2 regions of the Providencia sp. Marseille-Q8014 genome follow, and region 1 is predicted to be linked to the other one. Evidence: predicted binding sites of a transcription regulator. Region 1 holds the regulator's gene; the other holds the start of a gene.
What was found. Region 1 encodes Fur, which represses iron uptake genes when iron is present. Its sites were predicted from a motif close to ATAATAATGAGAACNACTATCAA; they were not measured.
Positions count from the first base shown of each region.

Region 2: a site for Fur is predicted at 6,164-6,186, ahead of ACWPW6_RS03880 (TonB-dependent receptor domain-containing protein). Genes of this name have one in related genera too.

Region 1 covers NZ_CBCOPT010000001.1:2,990,107-3,001,870, forward strand. The annotation lists gene ACWPW6_RS13215 (alpha/beta fold hydrolase) at 1-14, shown strand, start outside; gene ACWPW6_RS13220 (peptidase domain-containing ABC transporter) at 258-2,345, shown strand; gene ACWPW6_RS13225 (HlyD family type I secretion periplasmic adaptor subunit) at 2,365-3,693, shown strand; gene ACWPW6_RS13230 (type I secretion system permease/ATPase) at 3,697-5,805, shown strand; gene ybfE (LexA regulated protein) at 5,976-6,269, shown strand; gene fldA (flavodoxin FldA) at 6,415-6,942, shown strand; gene fur (ferric iron uptake transcriptional regulator) at 7,111-7,560, shown strand; gene ACWPW6_RS13250 (beta-N-acetylhexosaminidase) at 8,112-10,790, opposite strand; gene chiP (chitoporin ChiP) at 10,859-11,764, opposite strand, start outside.
Region 2 covers NZ_CBCOPT010000001.1:897,360-909,123, forward strand. The annotation lists gene ACWPW6_RS03860 (TonB-dependent siderophore receptor) at 1-524, shown strand, start outside; gene ACWPW6_RS03865 (hypothetical protein) at 524-778, shown strand; gene ACWPW6_RS03870 (PepSY-associated TM helix domain-containing protein) at 775-2,205, shown strand; gene ACWPW6_RS03875 (RhtX/FptX family siderophore transporter) at 2,183-3,406, shown strand; gene ACWPW6_RS03880 (TonB-dependent receptor domain-containing protein) at 3,451-6,126, opposite strand; gene hpaC (4-hydroxyphenylacetate 3-monooxygenase, reductase component) at 6,533-7,051, opposite strand; gene hpaB (4-hydroxyphenylacetate 3-monooxygenase, oxygenase component) at 7,071-8,633, opposite strand; gene ACWPW6_RS03895 (LysR family transcriptional regulator) at 9,179-9,859, opposite strand; gene galU (UTP--glucose-1-phosphate uridylyltransferase GalU) at 10,345-11,235, opposite strand; gene ACWPW6_RS03905 (GGDEF domain-containing protein) at 11,343-11,764, opposite strand, start outside.

The sequences.
Region 1 (11,764 bases):
CTGAATACGAATAAATTCAGGCTTCATTGATAATGAAGGGAATAAATAACCCTTCATTATCAATATCCCCGAAATAAAAATATATAAGACAAACTTTAATACACTGATAATTATTATTTCTGTATTATCTTTGGACAAGCTATTTATTCAACTCAATCTATTGCTATTAATAATTATTTTATCATCAATTTTGATGATAAATAGATGTTATGTATTTTTACAACCAGCAATAAAACAAAGGAATGTTCACAGATATAATGGACAATAATAATACTCAATCAATACTACATTTTATTGGTGTGATAATAAGATTAACTCATGGGATGAATCAGGAAGCGTTTAATCAACTCATTGATAATACCAAAGATCTCAATGAGGCATTACACGTCATTAAAAAAAAGGCTCATGTCACTGTTCAATATAAAAATCAAAAAAACAAAAACATTGAAAAAATAGATACGCCCTCTATTATTTACGACCATGATGACACCGCTTATTTATTAGCTAATTTCAATCATGAAAAAGTTCTTATTCAACGATTTGGTCATTATCCACCGGAACTTTGGAGCTTAGCGGAGTTCAAGCAAAAATGGAGTGGGAAATGGCTACACGTTAAATCCAAGCAAAGTCAATTTGATATTACATGGTTTCGAACTGAGTTTTTAAAACATAAAAAAATTATTGCATGTATTTTATTATTTTCATTTATGTTGCAAATACTTGCTTTGATCAGCCCTCTTATGATCCAAGTCATTATGGATAAAGTTTTAGTTCATAATAGTATGATGACCCTAGATGTTCTTATCTTTGGTCTGATTGTCGCCGCCATGATGGAGGTGACTCTCAAAGGGTTGAGAGAATATATCTATAACCATACTGTAAATCGAATCGATATCACTTTAGGATTAAAGCTAGTTAATCATTTGCTACACCTCCCCCTTTCTTTTTTCAAAAATCGTCAAATCGGCGCTATTGTCACAAGAGTTAAAGAACTAGAAACTATACGTGAGTTTTTAACAGGGAGCTTTTTTACACTTTGTGTCGATATTCTCTTCTTATTTGTCTTTATATATGTCATGAGTGTATTGTCTCTGACGCTCACGCTGGTTTTTCTCTGTTCTATTCCTTTTTATCTATTAATTGCTTGGTGGCTAACGCCTAAAATTGAAGCTGCGGCACATGAACAATTTACCAACATAGCGATAAACACTTCGTTTTTAACAGAAAGTATTAATGGTATTGAGACCGCTAAAAGCCTGTCTATTGAACCTCATTTTACGCGCCGTTGGGATCAACAAACTTCTGATATGAGCCAGACTTCTTTCACTGCTGGCCAAATCGCTTCTCGTTCCGAATATATTGTGATGGTCATTGAAAAATTAACCAGCGCCATTATTTTATGGCTTGGAGCAACAGAAGTGCTGGCATTACAGCTGACTATCGGACAGTTTATTGCTTTTCATCTAATGGTTAATCACGCAAGCCAACCATTACTGAAATTAGTTAAGCTTTGGGGAGATTATATTAGAACCAAAGTGGCTATTGAAAAACTCGCACAAATGATTAATTTACCGATCGAGCAAATACAAGGTCGCGATAATAATCAATTAAACGGCAATATTTATTTACGTAATATTTCTTTCCGTTATCAACCTGATCAAGCTTATATTCTTGATAATTTTAATTTAGCCATTCGTTCAGGTGAAACATTAGGTATCGTCGGCACATCAGGTTCGGGAAAAAGCACCTTAGCACGCTTATTACTGCGGCTATATACCCCAGAAAAAGGCGAGATCTTTTTAGATGATACGCCAATATCATCGCTGAACATACACTCTTTAAGAAAACAAATCGGTATCGTTTTACAAGAAAACTTTCTTTTTAACCAGACTGTTTTCGATAATATCGCCCAGACTTATCCCAACGCATCCATGGATGAAGTGATCCATGCAGCTAAAATGGCCGGCGCCCATGAATTTATTTTAAAACTGCCCATGGGGTATGACACTTTATTAGCTGAAGGTGGCGCCTCATTATCGGGCGGGCAAAGGCAGCGAATAGCGATAGCACGAACACTGCTAGCGAATCCTAAAATTATTATTTTTGATGAAGCAACAAGCGCATTAGATGATGAGTCTCAAGCCGTTATACAGGAAAATATGCAGCTTATTGCTCAAGGTAGAACCCTTATTACGATTGCTCATCGTCTCTCTACCATTCGTCATCACCAACGCATTATCGTTATGCAAAAAGGTAAAATTGTCGAGCAAGGTAGTCATCAACAGCTCATTGAGCAAGGCCAATTTTATAAGCATTTGTGGACACTACAACAATCTTTTAAATAATTACATGGATGTTAACCCAATGAAATTAGGATCAGCGAACACTCGGTATCATCATTTTTTACCGTCCCATTTGGCTTTATTAAAAAACCCACCGTCATACCTTGCATTAATAACAGCCATAACCATCAGTATCGGTATTTTATTAGCCATTGTTTGGTCATATATCGGTAAATTGGATATTCAAGCCACAGCACAAGGTAAACTCGTGGTTTCAGGTCATACGCAATTTATTCAAGCTTTTGAGTTGAGTCGTTTACAACATATTTATGTGACTAATGGCCAAACAGTTAAACAAGGCGACCCTTTATTAAGAGTCAATGTGTTAGGGGTAAGCCAAGATATCCTCACTCTCAACTATCAAATTAGTTTTCAAAAAATTGAAAAATTAGTACATCATGCATTGTTAGAAGAAACTCATCCCAAATTCGCTCATGAATTTAGTCAATTATTAGCCCCTGAGCAGCAGCGCGTTTTAAAAAGCTATCAAAATTTAAAAAATGAGTATGACGCATTAATTAAAGAAACCGAAAATGAAATGGCTCTTAATCGTACCCATTATTCCGCAAGAACGCATGAGTTAAAAGATGTGAATGCACTATTAAATAATATTCAAAAACGTCTTGATGCACACCGGACGTTAAGCAAGAAACACCTGATTAGCCAAAAGGAATTTTTAGAACACGAAAAAGAACTGTTAATGGCTAAAAAAGAAAAAACCGCAAAACTGTCAGAACTAACCATTCTCAATAACCAATATGATTCATTACAAGAAAAACGTCATCGGTTACAAACACAAAAAAGACAAGAATGGTATGAAAAATATCGACAAGCAGAGTTTAAACAGGATTCTGCTGAGCAAGAATTACTAAAACATCAAGAAAGAGAACAGTTAAAGATCGTTCGTTCACCAGTGGATGGTACCGTACAACAATTGGCTACCTATACACTTGGCGCGGTACTACAACCTACTCAGCAACTGCTGGTAATAGTCCCCAACAAAGATGTTCAGCTGGCCGAGGTAAAAATTCTCAATAAAGATATTGGCTTTATTCGAGAAGGCCAAAATGTAACGGTTAAAATCGATGCCTTTCCCTACACTCGCTATGGCACGATTGAAGGAGAAGTCGTTTCTATCTCTAGAGATAGCACTCAAGATGAACAATTAGGCTTAGTCTTTTTAGGACAAATTGCGTTAAAGAAGAAAAATTTATTTGTTGAAGGCGAGAAAATTGAATTAACACCGGGTCTCTCTGTAACGACAGAAATAAAAACCGAAAAACGGCGTATTATCGATTATTTGTTAAGCCCAATCCAAGAATATACGACCACTGCCATGAGGGAAAAATAATCCATGAACGGAATTGAAAATAACTCAGGTCTAGAGGCTCTGGTATGGATTGCAAATTATTACCAAAAAAATGTCACAAAAGATCAGTTGATGCATGCAATTGGTATGCATGCGCTTTCCCCCACAGATTGGGAGCTCAGAGAATGTGCACATATTATAGGCTATGAAACTGAAATCACCCTATTAGATACCTCCAATATCCATGATGTGCCATTACCAGCCCTTATTTATTTAAATGGATTTTGGAGAATTCTGTCCAAAGATAAATCGAATGAATTAATTTTAATTGATCCAATTAATAATGAATTCATTCACTGGCATGAACGTCATTCAACTTATCCTGAAAGCCTAACACTCTTACTCATAAAAGAACAATTTGAAACAGAGAAAAAAACAACGTTTGGTATTAGTTGGTTTATCCCTTCAATACTTAGACAACGGTCGCAATTAAAAAATGTCTTTATTTTGGCAGCAATTGTGCAAATTTTTGCTTTAATTAACCCGTTGTTTTTTCAAAATGTTATCGATAAAGTTTTAGTCGGACGCAGCTTAAATAGCTTACAGGTGTTGGCCATAGGAATTGTAGGTTTAGCATTCGCTGAACCTATTTATAGTTTTTTGCGTAATAAAATTTTTAGTTATACCAGTACACAGATTAGCGCTGAGTTATCAGGTAAGTTATATCGCCATTTAATGGCGTTACCTCTCGACTATTTTAAACAGCGCCCAACAGGAAAAATTATTGCTCGTATAAGAGAAATGACACGCATTCGCCAGTTTTTAACGGGGTCAACATTAATGTTATTTATCGACCTAGTATTTGTCATTCTCTTTATGGCTGTTTTATTTTCTTACAGTGTTGTCATGTCATGGATCTTAATGGGGTCTTTAGCACTCTTTTGTATTCTATGGATGATACTCGGCCCAATCATTCGTCTACACACTGAAAAATCCTATCAAGCAGATGAAAATAGTCTCACTTTCTTGACTGAGGCAATGACTGGCATTGAAACCATAAAAACCACCGCGACCGAAAAATACGTCTATCGCCGCTGGCAAAAACGGCTCAGTAAACAGCTTATTCAAGGTTTCAAAGTGACTTTACGGAGTATAGTGGCAACACAATTAATGACGCTCGTCAGTAAAATCACCACCGCTTTGTTACTTTGGATCGGAGTAAAAGAAGTGATGAGTGGTGGAATGACTGCGGGTGAATTAGTCGCTTACAATATGTTAAGTGCTCATATCACTCAACCAGTACTGCGCTTAGCTCAAATTTGGCAAGATTTTCAACATACCATCATATCGCTTCGTCGTGTAGGGGACATCCTTGATGAGCCGATTGAAAATGAAAGAAAAGGGATTACCAGTAGTGCTTCTATACAAGGCAATATTGATTTCCATAATATTCGCTTTCGTTATCACCCAGAAACACCTGAGGTGCTATGTAACCTAACGTTAACCATTAAAGCGGGCGAGTTTATTGGTATTACAGGACCATCGGGGTCTGGAAAAAGTACCTTAACCAAACTGCTACAACGGTTATATATTCCGCAACAGGGACAAGTTATCGTTGACGGTATGGACCTAGCTGTCAGTGATACCATCGCGTTGCGACGTCGCATGAGTGTAGTACTACAAGAAAGCCAGCTATTTGTCGGTACTATTGAGGAAAACATTCGTTTGAGTCACCCCCAAGCGAGCCATGAAGAGGTGATTGAAGCTGCCACTCTCGCCGGTGCCTATGATTTTATCATGTCACTACCCGATAATTTTAATTATCCTGTGTCTGAACGCGGGCTTAATCTATCAGGGGGACAACGTCAACGTATCGCACTCGCTAGAGCACTGTTAACAAAACCCGATATTCTGATCCTTGATGAAGCCACATCGGCGTTAGATTATGACTCAGAGGCCGCAATCATGAAGAATATGCCACTTATTACTAAAGGAAGGACAGTCATCAGTATCGCACATCGCTTAAACACGATTCAGTATGCCGATAGGATTTGTGTTATTCGCAATGGCGAAATTGCCGAAATCGATACCCACCCAAATTTACTACAGAAAAATGGCGTTTATGCCCGTCTGTGGCGGCAGCAGACCCAGTAAATTGTGCTTAATTAGCACCAATAGAATCTAGATTGGTGCTTTTTCAAGCAAATCATTCTTTTTTTTACTATCAATAACTTTCGCTCCATATACGCTATGGTACAAGGGAGTCAGCTAGGGTATCATTGCGCGCTGGATTATTGGTACACGCCCTTTAGCATTAAAAAAATATGGCAAAAGAACAAACTGATCGCACTACCCTTGATTTGTTCGCTGAGGAACGCAGGCCTGGGCGACCTAAAACAAGTCCGCTATCGCGGGATGAACAATTAAGAATTAACAAACGAAACCAACTTAAGCGTGATAAGGTCAAAGGACTACGCCGCGTCGAATTAAAACTCAATGAAGATGCAGTGGCCATATTGAATCAATTGGCTGATGAAAAAAACATGAGCCGTAGTGAGCTAATAGAAGAAATGTTGATGTCACAACTAGCACTGGTCTACGAGCCTTCTGGTGAATGATTTCCTCTTCTAAATCACACAAATTCGACAGATTTATTCACGCTTTTTCGCCAAAATAGGGCCAAAATTCTCGTTATTTTAGTTCAAATTTAGCCCTATCTGGCTTGAACAAACCAGATTGGAAAAACAAGAGGTTATTCACTTTATGGCAGTCATAGGCATTTTCTTCGGTAGTGACACTGGTAATACAGAAAATATTGCCAAGATGATCCAAAAGAGATTAGGCAGTGAGAACGCGGAAGTTCATGATATTGCTAAATGCAGCAAAGAAGATATTGAAGCATTCGATATTCTACTTCTCGGTATCCCAACTTGGTATTACGGCGAAGCTCAATGTGATTGGGATGACTTTTTCCCAACCCTCGAAGAAATTGATTTTGATGGCAAACTTGTCGCGCTATTTGGCTGTGGTGACCAAGAAGACTACGCAGAATACTTCTGTGATGCAATGGGGACCATTCGCGATATTATTGAACCACGTGGCGCTGTCATTGTCGGTCATTGGCCTACAGATGGCTACCATTTTGAAGTGTCTAAAGGTATGGCAGATGATAATCACTTTATCGGCCTTGCTATTGATGAAGACCGCCAGCCTGAGCTGACTGAAGAACGCGTTGATGCATGGGTACAACAAATTTCAGAAGAGATGTCTCTAGCCGAAATTTTGGGCTAAGCTGACGATAGAAATAAAATGAAACTATTATAATAATGAGACAGAGCATGGTTTCTATTTTTTATTTCCATGCCTATAATTGTAAATCAGTTTCGATGACAACTGAGCTTATGTTAAAAATGTCTCATTATTGTTAAATTTATGATTTAAGATACAGGACAAACCCGCATGACAGACAACAACAAAGCATTGAAGAATGCTGGACTCAAAGTCACTCTTCCAAGATTAAAGATATTGGAAGTACTTCAGGAGCCTGAGTGCCATCACGTCAGTGCGGAAGATCTCTATAAAAAACTCATTGATATGGGCGAAGAGATCGGTCTGGCTACGGTATACCGCGTATTGAACCAATTTGATGATGCTGGCATTGTCACACGTCATAACTTTGAAGGCGGTAAATCCGTTTTTGAACTGACTCAACAGCACCACCACGATCATCTGATTTGTTTAGATTGTGGTAAAGTTATCGAATTCTCTGATAAATCCATTGAAGAACGTCAGACCAATATTGCTGCACGCCATGGTATTAAACTCTCTAACCACAGCTTGTACCTATATGGTCACTGTGCTGATGGCGATTGCCGCGAAAATGCGGATGCTCACGAAGCAAAAGAGTAATTTAATGGTTGAAAAACCATTAACATAATTCATAAAAAGGAACGTATTTAGCTCCTTATATATATACTGATAAACCTCATGAATCACATGGGGTTTTCTTTTATTTATCGCTAAATACTGACGCATGTCTTGCGTCAGCTTGCCTTATTTATCAAGAAAAACATCCTGAGTCATCATCTCTCCCATCCTTCTATTTTCCAATCATCGATCTCATGACAAAACAGACGTTAATCAAACAGTCGCATCATTATATTGTATCTATAAACTCAGCTAACTATAAATAGCTAACAGTTTACGATGAACCTGATGGTGCGATTGTCAGGGAAAGGTGTATTAGAAAAGATAAAGCACCTAAGTGCCAATGACGAGATTACTGAGTCTCCTCAAAATACATGTCGTCTGGATATAGAAAAAAGCGGTGTCTATTGAAGCTGAAAGCGTTAATTTCTTGGCAATCATCGTCTATTAAACATACACGAGTACTGTAATAGGCGGTTAAACCTAGCATTTAAAGAGGTGGTACGCTCTGGCACCACCCTCATAGCCTCTCGTTATTTTTGTACCACCGTTTCTACACGACTTGTTCTTGTTCCAGCTGGGTTTTTGGCTCGTACTTTTACATTACCCTTAACCTTTGGAGGCTTTTGTGCTGAATACGTTTGCCAATGGTCGCTATCTGCTAAAGCATATTCAATCACTAAACCTGGATAACTGATATTGGCGAGTAAAAGGCCATTTTCAATTTTCGCACCAGGCACAGGGATACGATAAGCCACCCCTGCTCTATCTAGGCGGGGTAACTCTTTCATACCAACGAGACTCGCAAAACGGCTCCAATCATCTGCCAGTTTTTGCTGTGAAACATAATTGGTTTTACCGCCGATATATTCACGACCTATTTGGTACTGATTTTCCCATTGCGCTTTATGCCATGCCCTTTCAGCTAAAGGCAGGATGCGAGGAAATAGCATGTATTCCGCCTTATCATCCGTCCTTACAGCTTCGCTCCATAGTTGTCCAGAAAGACCATAGACACCTGGCCATGGCTTATCACTTTTCGCACTAAATGAGTTACCATCCCTATCAACGGAAGTTTCCGCATTTTGTGGTAAATTATCAGGCGCAAAAGAAAAGATTTTTTGTTCGTCACTCGCTCGGGTCGCCCAGTAATAGCCACTTTCATTTGGATTGACTTCATAAGGCATATCTAAATACACATAGTCAGGGTTCGAAATGACCACTTGATAACCTTTATTAGCCCAATCATTCGCCGAATCGAATCCTCCCCAATACAGTGTATCCCAGAAGTTAACCCTGACATTATCCGTTGCAAAATCGTTTGCACTAGAAGCATCTTTCAAACCATCCTGCCAAGCTTGCATTGTTGTCACCCCTTTTTGCTGTAAACTTTCACTCACTTGTTTAGCAAAATGGCTGGAGAGATGATCAAAGTCACTCACATCACCTCGCTTGATCAATACCTGACACGCTTCCGATTTCGCCCATGGCTTATCTTCTATTTGTTTATCGATTATGCCTTTGCCCGGTTCGATATTGCCTGCTTTATCTTGGAAACCCGCACCTAAACGAATATTTTTCGCTTCATCACCACCAAAGTGCCATGTTTTTAATGGAACCCCCGCCTCCTTGTGCATTTGCATAACCTCACTGACCACTTTATTAACAAAGTTTTTAGAGGAATCTAAACAAGGATTTAAATAACTGCGTTTATCGTAGAATTGGACAGAGGTTGTTACTGATGTATCCGATGGATCAACTAAGCGGTATTCACTCGCGGCGGCCTCATTGCCAGCCGCTTTTAATTTGTTATAACGAGCTTCCATTGAAACAACGGCGGCACGGGCATGTGCAGGCATATCTATTTCAGGGATGACCTCAATATTACGATCTTTGGCATAGCGTAAAATGTCAATATAGTCATCACGGGTAAAATAGCCGCTTCCCATATTATTATTCTCTGCCCCCGATCCTAACTGCGGTAATAAACACGTTTGTTCATCCAAATCATGACAACGTTGGCTTCCCACCTCTGTAAGCTCAGGTAACCCCGGAATTTCAATTCGCCATCCTTCATCATCGGTTAAGTGAAAGTGGAATTTATTTAATTTATAACGAGACATTTGGTCAATTAAACGTTTAACCATCTGTTTACTATGGAAGTTTCTTCCTACATCTAAAAATACTCCTCGATAATCCATACGAGGTTTATCTTTCACAATCATTGTCGCCACACTAGGCTTATCGGCTTCTGTTACGGCAGAAAGCAGTGATTGCATACCATAGAATAAGCCGACATGGTCATAACCAATAATTTCAGCCTGTTGTGGTGTGATCACTAATTCATATGCACCACTGACTTGATTCTCTGGCGCGAACTGTCTAGGTGCGATCTTCCCGAGTATAGGGAATCCCTGAACATTCTGTTTTAATTTGACCTGTTGTAAATGCTCATTAATGACAGCTAATTCTCCCTGAGTCAGGCCATCAAGTTGTAATTTAACACCGTTGGAAAGATCCGCATTCCCTTCTTGTATCTTAATATCGAGTGGCGTCGGTAAGATTTGTCCTCGTAACTGTTGCTCAGATAATGTTTGCAAAGAAAGATTTTTTTGGTAACGATTTTCGGGGGTCATTAAGACATTATTATCGGCTCCCGTTCTTTTCCAGTTTTTCATTTCAAATGGTGCAACGAACATGGTTGAGTCTTGAGTATCTGTGCTTTTCAAATTACGAGGCCGAGCATCACCCGAGGTCGCATACCAACGAGGCATAAAGTCAGAATAGCTCACTTGCCAATATTCCCCCGTCACTGGCAACACAATTTTTTCATGTGCTTTTATGCCATTAAACTGCTCAGTGGGGGTGATTTTATGCAAATCCCCCGTTAAATGGGTGATAGTAAACTGTGGGTTATCTTGTTTGAGTATTTGCCGAATACTATGAAAATAAAGTGCCCAATCAGCCGATTCAATCGCTTGATCACCATTGGTCAACGTAATATCAACGCGATTACAAGCCGCCCAATCCGCCCCAAGTGCAGCGCAATCCATGCCATGCTCACCTGCTTGGTTATCAACCACATTAATTTTTACATCGATATGACTTAATGCATCAACGATTTGATCCGATGTTTGCTCAGCATTCGCCATCGTAGAAATAAAGGTGGCTGAAATTAATAACGCTAAAGGATGTAAATAATGTCTTTTCATTGTGACCTCAATATTAAATTCAATTTAGCCACTGCCACATAATATTTTTAATAGCAGTGACCGTGCTATCAAAAAATAGTGAATGGCATCATGACCATAAACTTAATATCTTTTTCATCCTGAAATATATTACCGAACCCACCACCATAACTTGGAATATCGGTATGGTTATCATATTTAGTAAAGTGCAATTTAAATAAAGTATCTTTAGCTCTACCTGTTTGGATACTATATAAAATATCGATATTCCAAGCGCTTTCTCTTAATTTTACATCTTGGGCATATTGTGTATTGGTACTTGGTTTAGCATCCCAACCATAAATATAAGATGTACCTACTTTCCAACCAGCCAAATCCCAATGAGCTAAATCGTACATGACACCAGCAAAAACCGCTTTTTCATTATTCGCGTTATAATCTGAACGCCCATCCCACCAAATATCCAATCGACCATTTGATGTCGCGTAGCCTGGCGTCATGCGCTGTAAGAAATAGCCTTGATTACCTTTCGCTTTGGCGTAAGTTCCTTCCAAGCGAAAATCAAATTGCTCGTAGGTATAACCTAATGTCACCGCCTGTAAGAAAGCGAGGCCATCATAAACATCATTCACTCCGCCATCAGATACCTTATCTTTTGCGCCATAGAATTGATAAGACATTCGTAAATCACGATTAACAATAGGTACCGCATAAGAGGCCTTTGCAAAATATTGATCTATATAGTCTTTAGCTTGTCCATAAGCCCCTTCTAATACCAATGAATTTTTAAAATCATATTTAAAACCAATAGATTGTAGATAGCTAATCCCTGTTTTACTGTCAGCTTCACGGAAGTTGTACATATCACGATACCAAGGGGCTTTATATCGATCAGTCCACATATAGGACATGCTCAAAGCCCCCTTGTTTTCAAAATCAAATACCGCTCCGACCTCAATTCCTCGATAAGTACCGGGCATATAGCTCCAATGGGA
Region 2 (11,764 bases), 2.1 Mb from region 1:
ATATTAAAAATAACCCTCAAATAGATCCGGATCATCCAACTGGTGGTTTCGATAACTACTTTATCAGCGGTGGAAAGGTTCGTAGTCAGGGTTTTGAATTAGAAGGTGTTGGCTACATTACCCCATTTTGGGATGTCTCTGTTGGTTATACTTACACTGATACCAAGTATCGTGATGATAGCCAAAATAAAGGGAATGCTTATAACACCTTAACCCCACGTCATATGCTACGGGTTTGGACAAATTATGACCTTCCTTGGGATGAGCGTAAATGGAGCGTTGGTGGTGGTATGCAAGCACAAAGTGCCTATAGCACGACCAACGGCAATGTCACCTTACGCCAAGGGGGCTATGCGCTGTTTAATGCACGTTTAGGTTATCAAATTGATGAAACGTGGACAGCAGCCGTTAACCTAAATAACATATTTGATCGTCGCTACTATTCCGGGTTGTTCTCACCGCAATGGAATAACCGTTATGGCGACCCTCGCAATGTGATGTTGACGGTAAAGGCTGATTTTTAATGAAATTAGTCAGTGTCATCGCAGTCATTGGTACTTTGATTGGGGGAGTCGTGCTCTCCCTATCATTAGCCCAGCTATACCCTTCCGTTGATCCATTAAACCGCCTTTATGGTGCTGTTTTCCTTTCGGTTTTTGTCACTATAGGCATGTTTGTCTACAGTTTAACGGCCCAAGGGTGGCAGCAAATGTTGTTGCGCAGTTATGGATGGTGGCCAATTCCATTGTTAATACTGTTTTGGCAGGGGGGATTATGACGGTACCTCTTATACGCCGGATGTCTAATTTGCATCGTAGTGCGGGGGCATTTTTAGGTGTTTTTTTATTTGTGATCATGTTGAGTGGTACTTGGAGCTTAGGCAGCGACGCCTTGCGTCTTTGGTGGAATAAAGCCCCGCTTTCGGGCGAGCACTTACCATTATCGCAATTATTAGCACGACAGCCTGACTCAACATTAGTGCAGCTACCTCAACCTGCTAATCCGACGATCACGTTTTGCCTTGGAATAGGGCAATGTGATAACAGCTATAGCGCAATATCTGGCCAGCCTTTAGTGCAAAATACACCCGCAATGTGGTTGGTAACTTTGCATAAGAGCCTCTTTATGGATTTCCCCGGACGCATTTTTATCAGCCTATTTGGTTTTGCACTAGCAGTACTCTTAATCAGTGGCTTTATTATTAACCGACGTAAGCTAGCTTCCATGATGCAGATACCTCGTCGGCGAAATTTACGTTTATTGATCCATGATCTCCATAATGGGTTGGGGTTATGGTGTTACCCATGGCTAATTCTGTTTGCTGTCACGGGAGCATTATCAGGGGTAGGCGCTTTAGGTACCGTTGGGCTGGCAAGCAGTGTCAATCCTGATCATCCTCAATTAGTGATGCAACAATTGATGGGGGATTTTCGAGAGATAGCCAGCCAGCCGCCTACACAAGGCCGCTACCAACCCGAGCAAGTTCTCACATTGCTTGAACAATCCTATCCATCATTCACACCTCAAATATTAATGCGCCGCGATAACGTGTTGATTGTGGGGGGCGTGCGGGCAGGGCAACCCAGTAGTGCGAATTTTGAACAATACCGTTTCGATTTGCATAAAGGGCAGCTAACGGGCATTCGAGACTCTTCTGAGCAGGCATTTTGGACTCGTGCTTTTATCAGTATCCAGCCACTGCATTATGGTCAATATCAATGGCTACCGAAACTCGGCATGGTGTTGAGCGTTTTACATTTTATTGCTGGCTTTAGCGGCTGTGTATTGGTCGCAAGTGGGTTGGCAATGTGGTGCTGGCGGCACTCAGATTCACCTATTTCAGGGGTAATAGTGGGATGTTGTGGCGGATTGTTGTTGTCAACGAGCGGATTACTTGTCGTGATGTCCTTGTCATTCGCATTGCCAATGCGTGTATTTTTTCTATTTTGGGGCGCCATTTGGGTCATGTGTATGGTGGTTAAGCATAGACGCCAGATGTTGATTCTGATTGCCTCATTATCTGCTTTGCTATTTTTCATCGCGTTAGCTTGTTCCCTATGGCAACAGCCGGCCTACTTGACTCGAATTAATTTTATCTTGCTGTTTTGTGGCGTATTTTTGTTATTAGCACTTGTATGTGTTGCGAAATTGTCCGCACCACAAAAAAGTGATCGGAGTGGATATGAAAGATCTATTACAGAATAAACAGTTAGTCGTGACCTTAGGGTTATTATATCTTGCACAAGGCATTCCAATGGGCGTTGCAATGGATGCGTTGCCGACATTTTTACGCCATGATGGCAGTGAACTGAGTGTATTAGCTTTTTTACCCTTAGTTGGACTACCTTGGGTGATTAAATTCCTCTGGGCACCTTTTGTTGATAACCATTGGGGAAAGACATTAGGACGTCGTAAAAGTTGGATCATTCCAATGCAAGTGGTGGTCACTGTGAGCATGTTTTCACTCAGTGTGATTGGGTTTTCTGTGGAAAATGCTATCGCGTGTGTAGCATTACTTTGTCTTTCCTCTTTAGCGAGTGCAACCCAAGATATTGCCACAGATGGAATGGCGGCAGAGCAAGTCAATAGCGCAATGCTATCTAAAATTAATGCGATACAGATAGCGGGGGTGATGGCTGGCTTTTTTATTGGCGGCGCAGGCTTGATGATGATGAGCGACTCTTTAGGCCAACATATGTCATTGGCAATTTTGGCGTGCGTACCATTATTGAGCTTATTGTTTATTGCGGTATGCCCACTGAAAAAAACACAGACAAGCGTTGTCGCTGAAAAAGCAAGTCTGTTAAACACCTTTAAACGGCGTGGTGCTCCTCGATTATTATTATTAACACTGTTATCCGCTGTCACTGCTGTTTCAGGGTTTGGATTGGCTAAACTATTCCTCAATGATGCAGGCTGGTCTTTAGCGAAGATCGGCAAAATGGGGATGGCTGGTGGAATGGTAACCTTGATATTAGGATGCGGCGGTGGCGCATGGCTGATTGGTAAGATAGGTGTTTGGCGGGCCTTTTCATTCGGTTTACTGTTTGCACTGCTATCCTCTTTACTTTGGATGGTGCAATCAGTGAATGGTGTGATGATGGGGTTAGTGGCGACATGTATCGTTCTTGGTTCCTTGTCAGCAGGTATTACCTCTGTTGCTATCATGACCGCAGGCATGCAGTTTGCATCACGTTACCATCAAGCAGGCACAGATATGACCGCAGTGCAAAGCACTCGTGATATTGGTGAATTAGCGAGTTCAATGATGCTCGTGGGATTGACCGCTGCAATAGGGTATTCAGGCGGCTTTATGTTGGGGGCTGGTATCGCTTTTGTCGCATTGCTGGTTACCTTTTCACATTACCGTTATATGCAACGATTGAAAACAGAAGAAGCCGCTTAAGTCAGGCTTAAAACTCTCCTGCCTATAAAGGCAGGAGAGGGACATTAAAATCGATAAGTAAAATCCACCGTGAAGGTTCGTCCAGGAGCAGGCATTAAACTCAATGCCATTGGATCAACATAATATTCGTTGGTTAAGTTAGTTACCGTTAAATTAATATCTGCATTTGGATTAAACTGATAGTTCGCATAGGCATCGTAGGTGACTGTCGACAAATAAATTAATTGTGTTCCTGTCATACCCACTGTATGCCAATTCTGGTTCAATTTATGCGTTGGTCCACTATTATAAATACGGCGCACGCCAATATCTAAGTTACGCTCCTCTAATAATCTTACGCCAAGTGTCGTGTTAATCGTGTATTTGGGGGGATTAGTCAAATTAACTAATGAAGTGCCAAAGCCACCATTGACGCAATTAGGTGTATTTGGGTCACCATAGGCATAACCACGAATACGACTCGCGGTTGTGGCGTCACAAGTCTTTGCTTCTAAGTAGTAGTTTCCAGAGACATCCGCATAGAAGCGACCCTGATCGTAAGAGAGGTGATATTCGATCCCTGAAGTTTTATACAGGTCGACGTTTTCAATAAGCCATGATGAATTATTTGGATGGTAACCACGCGTGATCATATTGTGCAAATCACTTTTAAACCAAGCAACTTTCGCGGCCATCTTATCATCACTTGTTAGCATTGAATGTTGGACGGTGGAAGCCCCGATCTCCAAAACTTTATTTTTTTCGGGTTTTAAATCAGCCGCAGGAACAGAAGTCCAATTGCCAAGAGTTGATTCAAAAATACTTGGGTTTTTAACGGCCTCGCTATATTTCACATATAACTGGCTAGTGTCATCTAAATGAAATGCAATACCGACTTGTGGGCTAAAGTCGCGTCCATGACGTTCCATTGGTTTGGTATAAGCGTATTCGGTTGTGACTTCTTTTTTCAAGATAGCTTGCTCTGGTGGACGAGGATCGCGCTCAAAGTCATCGAAATCATATTTATCGCCTAGGGTACTATTGGCATAAGGTGTATTTTTTAATGAGTCCAAGGTGTAATGACCTTGTTCATCAGGCCACCATTCCATATACCAACTTTCGGGCCATTTTTGGAAAAATTCCCCATTCTTTTTCAGGCGGGCAAACGTATATTCTTGAGTACGTGATTTTGCCGCGTAAGCGGTACTATTTCTATCTCGCACATTATATTCGGTATAGCGACCACCAACTTGAAGTGTTAGCCAGTTTACGGGTTTATATTCCAACGAACTGGAAAGACTGTACTCTTTGCGAACGCCGCTACGTAAGAAACGGTTTTTCTGCAAATTTTCTTTTAAAATAGGGGAGTTAGGTCCTGTATCTTCATGTTGAAAAGAACCGCCAAGGGTTAAATTAAATTCACCAAAACGGCTTTCAAACGTAGAGCGATTGGTTAAGTTAACGCCATAGCGATCAGCTCGAATATCCGATAATAAGCCTTGTTTGTACTCTTCATTTTGTGGATCAGGTAGCTGTTCTGTTGATAAATCAAACACAGGAACATTACCGATGTTGGCATTGTACATACGGCTCACTGAGCGCGTATACCAAAACTCCGATGTGAGGTTGAGCCAGTCATTATCAGGGTTAAAATTGTGTTTTGCCGATAAAGCATCAATGGTTATTTTACTAGGAACAAACTGTGTTGATTCACCTTTGCTGTTCGGGGCCATAATCATTGAAGGCATAATTTCCCCCCAACTTGCGTCATAACGGCGATAAATCAGCTCCAGTTTTTGATTTTCAGTTAGCTCCCCCATCCCTTTGAGCAGCCAAGACTCACTTCGGCTATGTGTATCAAGTACCTCTTTACCAGCAGGAAACGCTTCGATCACTGCGGCTGTCGTCATTCCTGTGCCGCCAGTTGTCGAATAATGTGCTTTTTCGTAGCGATCAGCACCATGCTTACCAGCAAAGTAGTTACCCTGTTTACGATAAGCGTAAGCTGCAAGGAGTTGGTAGCGATCTTGGTCAGTTGCCATCGCTACACTGCCGAATCGACTGTTCATATTCGGCCATTGATTTGCATCGTCGCTATCTTTGATTTTTGTATAAAACCCTGAGCGTTCTGAAACGGTATTATTTGCCATCCCACCTCTTAAACGAACACCAAACGTTTCGCCTTTAGGGATCACGTCAGCGGGTTGTAGTGTGGTTACACGCACTGCTCCACCAATAGCGCCAGCCCCATCAGTGGCAAGCGTAGGGCCTTTGTCGATGCTAACTTGACTAATCAAATCGGGGTCTAAATAACTCCGCTGCTGTACACCCGCATAGCCTCGATAAACATCGATTGATTGTTGTGTTCCATCAACAATAATAGGCACGCGGCTTTGACCTTGTAGACCCCGAATATTAACATCAAGGGCGCCACCGTTACGAATATCACCTAGATGCACCCCACTGACGCCACGTAAGAAATCAGCGGAGGAATTCCCTCGAAATCTTTCAACTGTTTTTCCATCGATATAAGAGGAAGAGCCGAGCTGTAAATAAGGGAACTCGGCATCCAACTCTTTTTGTGATTTTGCTGAAACTTTTAGTGGGCCTAATTGCGTTATGTCTTGAGTTGAGACTTGGGTTTCAGCGTAAGCAACCATCATTCCGCTTGCCATAAACGGACTAACACCAATAATTAATTTAAGAAGCCGAGAAACAGGCCTCATGGAATGTTTATTCATGACGAGTATTATTTAAAGTTAATTGGTAATACGATTGTAAATAATAATTATTATTATCATTCAATTAATTAACTAATCATTAACATTAAAAGGCGAGTTTGTACTAACATATTGATTATAAAAAATTATAAACATAGGTAATTTACATTTAGGCAGGCGATATAATTACATAATTTTTGTTGGGATATTAAAAATATAGCTAGGCACAATGAATAATGGACGAATTGATTGCGAATTAGCGTGTATCCCCGACCGATAGAGGGGTGACAGCATTAATTCAGAGGTAAGGAACTCGCATAGGTATGGTTAAATGCGTAAGGCAGAGGCGAGGGAGGGGGGAATGTGAATCATATAAAAAAGGCACCGTGCTATACGGTGCCTCGTTGATTCATTATTGTAATAAAGGTTATGCAGTGACTGCTAGTACTTGGTGCATAACAGGGTGGAATTTACGTTTGAAGTAAATTAATCCATGACCTTCTTCTCTTACAATAATCTGCTTTATCTCAACCAAGTAAACAGAATGCGTACCAATATCTTGTACTTGGGTAATTTCGCCTTCTAGATTCGCTAGAGCATCTTTCAAGAGTGGTTGCTGCAAAATACCTCTATCCCAGACACTCCAAGCAAAACGCTCTTCCATCGTCGAGCCTTTCATTCCAGCGAAGTGGCAAGCCATTTCTTCTTGTTCATGGTTAAGCACGTTGACACACAGGCGGCCATTTTCTTGAAAGACCGCATTCATAGCACTGTTGCGGTTAACGCATACCATCAAAGTGGGTGGCGTGTCTGTGACGGAACAGACTGCTGTTGCCGTAATACCGCAACAACCGGCAGTACCATCCGTGGTGACAATGTTAACGGCTGCACCAAGACTTGCCATCGCATCTCTGAAACGTAGGCGATGTTCATTTTCTAAAGACATATTGACCTCCTGCTGCCGATTACTTCAGCAGCGAATCTAACTGATTAATATCATTGTTGTTATGTAAATGTGGGCGTTTCCAGCCATGCTGATCGTAATCAGACAGACAGCGGTCAACCATATCGGTCATTGCCTTCATGTTACCTGAACCATATGCATGTCGTAGACATTGCAGACGAATTTCGTCTTGGCTACCTGCATAGTTAATTTCGTACAGTTCATGACGTCCACCGAACTCACTACCAATCGCATCCCACATGAGTTTTAAGATCTTGATACGTTCTACATGATCCATGCCGTTAGAGCCACGCACATATTTTGCCAGATACTTATCAATTTCTGGATTGTTCATGTCTTTCACGCTAGAAGGTAGATATATCAAACCACTCGTTACGTTACTTTCGATGATATTCTTAATTTTTGTATAGGCCATTGGTGCCATTACTCGATACGTTTGAATCGCTTGAGTATCTGGTAAATATGCACCGCCTTCCCACGCTTTTGCTTCTGAAGTCATTGCATCGGTCAGTGACCAGAATAAATTACGCCATGCAACCACTTCACCTAAGTCTGCTTGTACGCCTCGGAAATCGATAACGCCTGTACATTCAAGGCTTTTTTGTAATAAACCAGTGATAAAATCTAGTTTGACAGCTAAACGTACACAAGCTTGTAATGGGAATAAACGTGCAAAACCACCTTGTACAGCCCAATTACGTGCACGATCGAAATCACGATAAATTAAGACGTTTTCCCAAGGGATCAGAACATGATCCATCACTAATATCGCATCATTTTCATCAAAACGACTTGATAATGGGTAGTCAAAAGGTGCGCCTGTTGCACCTGCAACTAATTCATAGGATGCGCGTGAAATGAGTTTCACTCCATCGGCATCCATTGGCGCGACAAACATCAATGCAAAATCAGGGTTATCTCCCATAACTTGTGCGGAACCAAAACCGATGAAGTTATAGTGAGTCAAAGCCGAGTTGGTCGCGACCACTTTTGCGCCGCTGACGATGATACCTGCATCAGTTTCTTTTTCCAGTTTGATGTAGACATCTTTTACTTCATCGGCGGGTTTATGGCGGTCGATAGGTGGATTTACGATCGCATGGTTAAAATACAGCCCACTTTCTTGAATACGTTTGTACCAATGACGCGCATTGTCAGCAAATTGGCCGTAATACTCAGGGTTAGCGCCTAAACAACTGGCGAATGCCGCCTTATAGTCTGGAGTGCGTCCCATCCATCCATAGCTTTGGCGTGACCAATCGGCAATTGCATCGCGTTGTTGGCGTAATTCATCGGCACTTTTGGCGAAGCGGAAGAATTTGTGGGTATAGCCGCCGTTTCCGGTGTCGGTTCCCCAGCAAAGCTGGTCATGAGTTGCTTTATCATGGAGTGCATCATATAACTGTCCTATCGAAGCGGCTGAATTACGAAATGCAGGATGAGTGGTGACATCTTTTACACGCTCACCATAAATATAAATCTCGCGGCCATCTTGCAGGCTTTTTAGGTATTCTTGGCCAGTGAATGGACGTTTGGCATCTGAGCGAAAATCTTCTGGTTTCATGTCTACCTCGTTATCTCACAAAGAGCGCCGGCGTATAATTGGGTACATAGGTTCGCTGGCATCTAAGTTATGTTAATTTTATGTTTATTTTGTGTTTCTTAATTGAAGCCTGTTCTTTGAAGATAGGAAAGAGATTTTAGAAAGAATCACTGGTACTTTTCGTTGAAACTGAAGATTTATGATAATAATGTGATCATTGTAGTGTTTTTTATCTTAATGAAATAAGCTTTATTTTTATAATTATCTTTATATTCATGTAGTTAAAATTCATTAATTGTTTAATAAATTTAAAAATTACATTAATTTTTGATAAAATTTTATACTACTTAGGTTCCCTTTTATCCCATAAAATAGATATAAAAGTACTTTTCCTATATTTCAAATAGGCTTGTTTGTTGAATAGTGGGTAAGTGAGAATAACGAAATAGGTTAACAAAAAGTTGCTAATGTGTGGTTAAAAATTATTCGAATATTTTCAGTTAAAGCGTACTTAATATCGAAATGTCATGTTCGATATTAAGTACGCTTCTTTTAAATAAAAGGGGTTAGGCGATATGATTCTTTTTCGATAAAGCGTCTATAGATTCATTGATTAAGTTGCCAATGTGTAAGTAATTATCCATATTTTTATCTCCATTTCTAAAACAAATTTTAGATTTGATTTCCGAGTATGAGCCTAGAATGCTTGTTGGCTGTTCATTATTTGCTTTAAGAATTGCCATTTGATGGCTCACGGGAAAATTAATCAATGAAGCTGAGATAAAGTTATCAGGGCATTTTGTTGATGAAACAATCAGTAAATTTAAAGACATAGATTCCAATTGTGAAAAAAGTACTTCAGATTTATCAATAGTTAAGTTTAAGTTGATGCTAGGATCACTACTTAAGACGGCCTCGGTAATATAAGAAATAAAATACTCTGGTAATGAATCAGAAATACCAACATGGAATATTTTTACATTATTGTTTGTTGATTGTTGAGCGATTTTTTTAATTTCCTCTATTTCTTTTAAAATAATTTTACTGTGCTCTAAAATTTGTAGTCCTAATGGTGTGAAATTAACTCGACGTGTTGTTCTTTCTAATAAAAAACACCCTAGATAATGTTCAAGCTTTCCGATTTGAATACTTAGTGTTGGTTGAGCAACATTGCAGTATTGTGCGGCCTTTTTAAAGTTAAGAAACTTTCCTAATGCATCTAAATATTCAAGATCTCTAATGTTCATTTTTTGCCTCTGCTGTCATTTAAAATAAAATATGATTTGTTATTTTATGAATTTTTAAAATAGTCCATTAATAACATTAAATGAAAAGTTGTTAACTTAACGACACAATGAGATAACCACTTTTATGAATTATTGTTGACTTAACTGATAACTGAACTTATTCATTATGAAATCTCAAGCTAGTCTATTTACTTTATAATAAACAAGATTTTCACTCATTGGCGTGCTTATTTATCTAGTAACAAAACATATCTCTTATAATTAGCAATAGTTTGCACTAATAGAAAAAATAAACTCTATTATTAATAAGTTAGTTATTCTTTTATGATGAAAATCCAATCCTGATTTTATGAAAATATAGTTTTTAAATTAACTATCAAAAAATAGAAAGTAATATCTATACTCGCACGTTAAATTGAAAATCAGACTGCTGATTGGATTTAGTTGATTCATAAAAGAGTTATCGTATGAATATATTCATATAACTAGATAACTTCCACATGATCTTTTATCCAACGATGAAACTGATAACCAAAAGTTTGATGCTGTCGACTATATTCAAAGAATGCTTTCATATACCCCATTTTGTCACCACAATCATGAGAACGTCCTTTTATATGATAACCTTCAATCGCGTGTGTTTTCAGTAACATTGAAAGCGCATCTGTTAACTGGATCTCACCACTTACCCCAATAGGTGTTTTTTCTAATAATGGCCAAATATGTTTACTTAAAATATAACGACCAACAATAGCGAGATTTGATGGAGCATTATCTTTTTTTGGTTTTTCTATAATTGCGGAGATATCATGAAAGCGGTCACTCTCGTCACCGTTTCGGTGACAATCGACAATACCATAACTTTCCACATGCTCTATATTGACTCGCTCAATTAATATCTGACTTTTGCCTGTTGAGTAAAAACGGTCAATCATTTCAGGTAAATTATCAGATTCATAATTACAGTCATATTCATTAATAATGACATCGGGCAATACAACGATAAAGTCGTTATCACCAATCAATGGCTTTGCGCATAATATTGCATGTCCTAAGCCACTTGAACAGCCTTGTCTCACATGCATTATCTTTATACTTTTGGGGCAAATGCCCTCGATTTCATTTAATAATTGCTGCTTTCCTTTTTGTTCTAACAATGATTTCAACTCAAAACAAGTATCAAAATGATTCTCAATGGAATGTTTAGATGAATGAGTAACAAAGATAATTTCATTGATACCGGCCATATAACATTCTTTTATTATGTACTGTATAATAGGTTTATCTACAAGGGGTAACATCTCTTTAGGTATTGCTTTTGTTGCAGGCAGCATGCGAGTACCTAAACCCGCAACAGGTATTACTGCTTTTAACATAAATAATCCTTAGTAAATAAAATATTTATTATAATTTGTTCTGGTTGAAATGGTTCTCAACGAGCACAGTTTTTTAGCTTTCTAATAGCAATAATTAGATAGCGGGTTTAAAGATATTTTTTTGTTTGATTGCCTCCTAGTTTTTTGGCTTGATATAAAGCAATATCAGCATTTTTCAATAATACCTTTAAATGGGACCCATGTAGTGGATATTGAGCAACACCGATACTAATACTTATATTGGATATCTTTATGGCTAAGTAACGGTATGAATAGCAATTCATACGATTAACTAGGTTTAAAAAGATGTAATCGGCATTTTGATGACTATTAATCATTAATGCAAATTCATCCCCACCAAGCCGAGCTAAAATGGCGTCGCTAGGCAAAAGTTTTTTAATATTTGTGGCCATTTTCTTTAATAAGTAATCACCGTACTGATGACCTAACGTATCATTTACACGTTTAAAGCCATCAATATCAATAATTGCTAAGTAAAAGCTTTCTATGTTATTTTTTATTGATTTTA